Regions from separate parts of the Hyphomicrobium sp. DMF-1 genome, predicted to be linked through region 2. Evidence: riboswitches for the same ligand, from Rfam matches in the RefSeq annotation. Region 2 holds a riboswitch; the other holds the start of a gene.
The links. A riboswitch is a leader RNA that binds a small molecule or an ion and turns the genes downstream of it on or off. The one in region 2 is predicted to bind S-adenosylmethionine.
Positions count from the first base shown of each region.

Region 1 (3,216 bases), 190 kb from region 2:
GGCCCCGGTCAACGGCAAGCCCGCACGCGCCAAGGCGTTCCGCAACCTCGTCACGGCCCGCTGACGCAGATCGACACGCCTCGCCCAGCTTACGGATAGAGGACCGAACCATGATCGCTTCGGACCCGTCAGTCCGAAACGTGACTCGTCGGTCTCATTAGAGACCTGGAGCTAGCCACGCCGCTTCAACTTGAACACGGCCTTTTCACCGAGCAGGTTCTGCAGCGACAGCGACCGGCGTATGGGCAGCCGCTCGCCTTTGCTGTTGAAGGCCACTCCTTCCTCCACCTCCGCATCGACCAGCGCGACCAGATCCACGAAATCCTTGATCGTGCAGAGATGCGCGTCCGCGGTCGTGTACCAGGGCTCGGGCAGATTGGGCGTCATCGGCATGCGCCCCGTGAACAGAAGCTGCGCGCGGATCTTCCAGTGTCCAAAGTTCGGAAACGACACGATGGCCCGCCGCCCGATGCGCAACAGATTGGTGAGCACCGTCTTCGGATCGCGCGTCGCCTGGATGGTGAGCGACAGAACCGCGTAGTCGAAGGCCTGATCCGGATAGTCGGCCAGATCCCGGTCGGCGTCGCCCTGGATCACGGAGAGCCCGTGCTTCACGCAGAGATTGACCTTCTCGCGCGAAAGCTCGACGCCGCGCCCATCGACGCCCTTGGTCTCCGCGAGCAGCTTGAGGAGAGCACCGTCCCCGCAGCCCACATCGAGCACGCGCGACCCGGGCGCTACCATTTCCGCGATCAGCAGATGGTCTGCGCGCTGCTGACCGGCGAAAGGAACCGCTTTCTGCATCAGATCCCCCTCGCGTAGGCGGCGAGGCCGCGCTTGGCCGCGGCCGCCGTCAGAAAGCCGCGCACCGTGGCGTGAAACTCGGGCTCCTCGAGCAGGAATGCGTCATGGCCCTTGTCGCTCTCGATCTCGACGAAGCTCACGTTAGCGGCAACCGCGTTGAGCGCCTTCACGATGGCCTTGCTGTCGCGCGTCGGATAGAGCCAGTCGCTCGTGAACGACACCACGCAGAACTGCGTCTTCGTCCCGACAAAAGCGTTCGCGAGCTTACCGCCGTGCGCATTCTCGAGATCGAAGTAGTCCATGGCGCGCGTGATGTAGAGATAGCTGTTGGCATCGAAGCGATCGACGAACGTAGACCCCTGGTGGCGCAGGTAGCTCTCGATCTTGAAATCCGCATCGAACGAGAACGAGCGCGCCGCGCGGTCCTGGAGATTGCGCCCGAACTTGCCCTGGAGCGCCTTCTCCGAGAGATACGTGATGTGGGCCGCCATGCGCGCCACCGCGAGCCCGTTCTTGGGAACGACGCCGTCCTCGTAGTAGTTGCCGCCACGCCAATCCGGATCGGCCATCACGGCCTGCCGCCCGACCTCGTGGAACGCGATGTTCTGCGCGGAATGCCAGGGCGCCGTGGCGATCGGAATGGCCGTCGCCACGCGCTCCCTCTGCCGCGTCACCCATTCCAGCACCTGCATCCCGCCCATGGAGCCGCCAATCACCGAGAACAACTGATTGATTCCGAGATGGTCGATGAGGCGCACTTGCGCATCCACCATGTCGCCGATGGTGATGACAGGAAAGTCGAGACCGTAGGGCTTGCCGGTTTTCGGGTTGAGGGAGGCAGGCCCTGTCGAGCCCATGCAGCCGCCGAGGATATTGGGGCAGATGATGAAGAAGCGATCCGTATCGACCGGCTTGCCCGGGCCGACGAGCGCCTCCCACCAGCCGGGCTTGCCGGTCACGGGATGGCGGCTGGCCACGTGCTGGTCACCCGTCAGCGCATGACAGATGAGAATAGCGTTCGACTTGTCGGCGTTGAGGGTGCCGTAGGTCTGATAGGCGATCGAGAGCGGCGCGAGCAGCTGGCCGGATTCGAGCCGCAAGGGCTTGTCTTCGGGAAACACGACCGTCGGACTGGAGGGACGGCTTACCTCGGAAAGCCGCGCCTCTACCCTGGGTTCGCCGGAACGGTCAGCCCCTTCGGACGCGGAAAACGTGCCCATGCCTTGCGCACTCCCGACCCGTCCATGACGGGATCTCGACACCGGCCCTGACCTGAGGCCGGCCCAACCGAAATATCGGGTGTGCGACGGCCCATTTAGCGACTTATTTAACGTGGCTGCAAGCCGGCCGGCCAAATCACCACGAGCGAAGACATTCTGAATATCGGAGCTTGCCCGCCGCGGTCAAGGCCGGGGGGATGACGCACGTCGCCGGCCGGGAACCGGCCCTGGGTAACAGCGTTAACTAATCCTAAATCCCGGCTCGCCGATGGTAGGGCGAGCTTGGGTAAGAACGCGCCCCGCCGGAGGTTCTGAAAGCCACACCCGGCGGCCGAAAGAAGACCAGGACCACCGCCCCACATCGACATGCACCCCCAACCTGGGTTAATTTAGAGCTATGAAAACTCTTGGTCTCTTCAAAATGATCGTGGCCGCGGCTCTGCTCGCTGTGCCTGTCGCTTCCGAGCCGGCTTTCGCCCAGAAGGCCTATGCGAAAGAGAAGCCTTTGCGTGGCGTCGTTCGTCCGGCGCCCCGTCGTGGCGGATACTCCTACAAGTATCTGCAGGGCACCAACACGCGCCGCTTCGTGGACCCCACCGTCCAGGCTCAGACCAACGCCGGCCCGTTCGACAACGGCTTCTTCTTCTCCACGCCGAACGCGCCGCACGGCGGCGACAGCCCCTATATGCAGTGAGCTGCGGAGCCGGATCGGCTCTGCGGCATTGCCTATCTCTCACGTCGTTCCATTGACGGAAAAATAGACGCTGGCGGAGCCTTCCCAATGGCCGCCAGAGGCTGAGCTGATGGTGGTCGAAAACACCATGTAGCCTTCGAGGTAGTTCCAGTTCGCCCAGAGATCTGCCGCCGGCAGGAACTTGAACGACACCTTTCGGCACCCGCTGTCGAACTTCACATACTCCAGAACCTGCCGATAGCTCGCCTCCACGGTGCAGGTGAGCCCACGGGGCGCGCCGTCCGCATACGCGACCTCGATCTCACCCTCCGGCTCGCTCGGGTTGCTCCGCACGAACTTGAAGGAAGACTTGGACGCGGTGAGCCCCGTGATCCCGAGCGCACCACCCCCGCCCGCGCTCGCCGCGGACCCCACGAGCACCGCCCGTCCGAAGTAGGCGGCGGCGACGCCGAGCATCACGCCTAGAACGAGACCGACCAGCAAAAAGAACAGATCCCG
Region 1 is NZ_CP115706.1:644,369-647,584, reverse strand. Features, by position in the region: gene PE058_RS02910 (class I SAM-dependent methyltransferase) at 1-64, shown strand, start outside; gene metW (methionine biosynthesis protein MetW) at 172-804, opposite strand; gene metX (homoserine O-acetyltransferase MetX) at 804-2,024, opposite strand; SAM riboswitch at 2,099-2,177, opposite strand; gene PE058_RS02895 (hypothetical protein) at 2,422-2,718, shown strand; gene PE058_RS02890 (hypothetical protein) at 2,758-3,216, opposite strand, start outside.
Region 1: it holds a riboswitch for S-adenosylmethionine, as region 2 does, so the genes downstream of both, metX (homoserine O-acetyltransferase MetX) here and PE058_RS02015 (O-succinylhomoserine sulfhydrylase) in region 2, are expected to answer to the same signal.

Region 2 (3,216 bases):
GCATAGTGCACGCGGAACTCGCCGACCAGCGGATTGAACGGCATCATCTCGGCCGCGTGTGTGGGAGGAATGTGCACGGCCTCCTTCGAAGCCAGAATGTAGAACTGGTCCGGATCGAGGATCAGGCGGCGCTGGCTGTCGGCGCGCACCGGCTCCCAATAATCCGCGATCGCGCAGGCCCCAGGCGCGTCCACATCCACCACGCCCGTATGCCGCTTGGCCCGGTAGCCGACGAGCCCGTCGCGGTCGCCCGCAAGATCCACCGAGAGCGCGATGCCGTCGTGAATGTCGGCGCGCGCGCCTGAGACCAGCGTCTCCGCCGCGTGCAGCCGCTGAAGCCCTTCGTCCGTCTCGCGCGGATCGCCATGACGGAAGCGAAGCTGCGTGAGCTTCGAGCCCTTGCGCACCACAATAGGAAACGTCTGCGGACAGATCTCGGCGTAGAGCGGCCCCTTGTATCCCGCCGGAATGAGGTCGAACGCGGAGACCCCATCCGCGATCACGCGCGTGAACACGTCGAGGCGGCCCGTCGAGCTTTTCGGATTGGCAGAAGCGGCAATGCTCTCCGGCAACGCGAGACTTTCGAGCAGCGGCACCACATAGACGCACCCCGTCTCGAGCACCGCGCCATTCTCGATGTCGAACTCGTGCAGCTTGAGATCGGAAAGCTTGTCCGCGACCACCCCGCCCGGCCCCGGCAGGAAGCTCGCCCGCACGCGATAGGCGCGCGGCCCGAGCCGCAGGTCTACACTGGCGGGCTGAATCTGGCCGGTCTCGAACGGCTGCGCCGCCGTGAGACCGCCCGCCGAGATCAGCGCCCGGATGGTCTGCACCGGAAAGATGCCGTCGGACACGGCCGCCCCAAGCGGAAAATCCGGCTCCGGCTCGGCGATTTTCGGATCTTGCGGCATCGGGTTAACTCCTGTCCCTGCACGCTCTAGACGAAGCGCCCCTTGACGCCAAGAGCCCGGAGGGTCTAATCCCGCTCAAATCCGCCCGCCAAGCCTGTGCTTACGGGCGGATCGTGGTGATTTGGCCGGCCGGCTTGCAGCCACGTTAAACAACTCGCTAAAGAGGGCCCATGCGCGAGACCCGGCTTGAGGTCCGCCCTGGCTCATGGCAGCGGGGAGGATAGCCGGGTTTTTTCATGGCCGTGATCGTGCCGGGCCAATCGGATCGGCGCGCCGTCATCGGCCTCCAATCGAGCGGGTGCAACGCCCGCCGCGCGCGAAGGACACTCCCATGGCAAACAAGAAGACGCCGATCACCGCCGATCCCGAGAGCTGGAGCCCCGAAACGCAACTCGTTCACGGCGGCGTGCTCCGCTCGCAGTTCGGTGAAACGTCCGAAGCCCTCTTCCTCACGCAGGGCTTCGTCTATGCCTCTGCCGAGCAGGCCGAGGCCCGCTTCAAGAACGAAGACCCCGGCTTCCAGTATTCGCGCTTCGGCAACCCCACGGTCGCCATGTTCGAGGAGCGCATCCGCCTGCTCGAAGGCGCCGAGGTCGCCCGCGCCACCGCCACCGGCATGGCCGCCGTCACCGCAGGCCTGCTCTCGTTCCTCAAAGCCGGCGACCACGTGGTTGCCGCCCGCGCCATGTTCGGCTCCTGCCGCTACATCGTCGAGACCCTGTGCCCGCGCTTCGGCATCGCCGCGACCCTGATCGACGGACGCGACATCGAAGCCTGGAAGGCGGCGCTGCGCCCCAACACCAAGGCCTTCTTCTTCGAGACGCCCGCCAACCCCACGCTCGACCTCGTGGACATCGAGGCGGTCTCCACCATCGCCCGCAAGGCCGGCGTCACGACCGTGGTCGACAATGTCTTCGCCACCCCGATGCTGCAGCGCCCCCTCGCCCACGGTGCCGATGTCGTCGTCTACTCGGCGACCAAGCACATCGACGGGCAGGGCCGCTGCCTCGGCGGCGCGGTGCTCTGCTCGAACAAGTTCCTGACCGACCACCTGCAGGACTTCATCCGCCAGACCGGCCCGTCTTTGAGCCCCTTCAACGCCTGGGTGATGCTCAAGGGCCTGGAAACGCTCCCGTTGCGCGTCAAGGCGCAGAGCAGCTCGGCTGCCGTGATCGCCGATCAACTCGCCGGAACGAAAGGCGTGAGCCGCGTGATCTACTGCGGCCGCGACGACCATCCCCAGGCCGCCCTCGCCAAGAAACAGATGACGGGCGGCGGACAGATGATCGCGTTCGAGGTGGAAGGCGGCAAGGAAGCCGCGTTCCGCCTTCAGAACGCACTGAAAATCATCAAAATTTCGAACAACCTGGGCGACGCCAAGAGCATCATCACCCACCCGCCGACCACCACCCACTACCGCATCGGCCCCGAGGCGCGTGCCGAGCTCGGCATCACCGACGGCATGCTGCGTCTCTCGGTCGGCCTCGAGAACGAGCAGGATCTGCTGGCAGACCTCGATCAGGCCGTGAAAGCTGCACGCGGAGGCTGAGGGGGGCGTCAGACAAACGGGAACGCGGCACCGGCTCGATGACGCCGGCCGCGCTCCGGCGCGCGCGCCTAAACTCGTTGACGCAAACGCCGCCTGCCATGGTAAAGCTCAGCCAAACAAAAGGCGGACCCGTCTTGTGACCGATGAGACCCCATACGAGCAGGTGACGCACGGCATCCGCGTCCGCGTCACGCCCGAATATTCGGACGATCAGTCGACACCCGACGAGAGCTACTTCTTCTGGGTCTACACGATCGAGATCGCCAACGAGAGCGCACACACGGTGCAGCTCAAGAGCCGCATCTGGCGCATCACCGATGCGCGCGGCAAGACGGACGAGGTGCGCGGCCCCGGCGTCGTCGGGCAGACGCCCGTCATTCCGCCGGGCCAGTCCTTCACGTATTCCTCCGGCTGCCCGCTTTCGACGCCGTCCGGCATCATGGTCGGCAGCTACCAGATGACCGACGAAAGCGGACGCCTGTTCGACGTGGCCATTCCCGCCTTTTCGCTCGACAGCCCCTACGCGACGCGCAGCGTCAACTGACCCTGCCCGTCCTCGCCACCCCGATAACACCGCAACCTGACGCTCCCCCATGCCAATCGCCGCGCCTCTTTCCTCCGCCATCGATCTCACCACGCGCCTCGTGGCTTTCGACACCACCAGCCACAAATCGAACCGCGCCCTGATCGCCTTCGTCGAGAGCTATCTCGCCGGGCACGGCATCACCTCGCATCTGGTGCCGACCGAGGACGGCG
Region 2 is NZ_CP115706.1:452,433-455,648, reverse strand. Features, by position in the region: gene PE058_RS02020 (2'-deoxycytidine 5'-triphosphate deaminase) at 1-911, opposite strand, end outside; SAM riboswitch at 1,015-1,093, shown strand; gene PE058_RS02015 (O-succinylhomoserine sulfhydrylase) at 1,243-2,460, shown strand; gene apaG (Co2+/Mg2+ efflux protein ApaG) at 2,597-3,004, shown strand; gene argE (acetylornithine deacetylase) at 3,054-3,216, shown strand, end outside.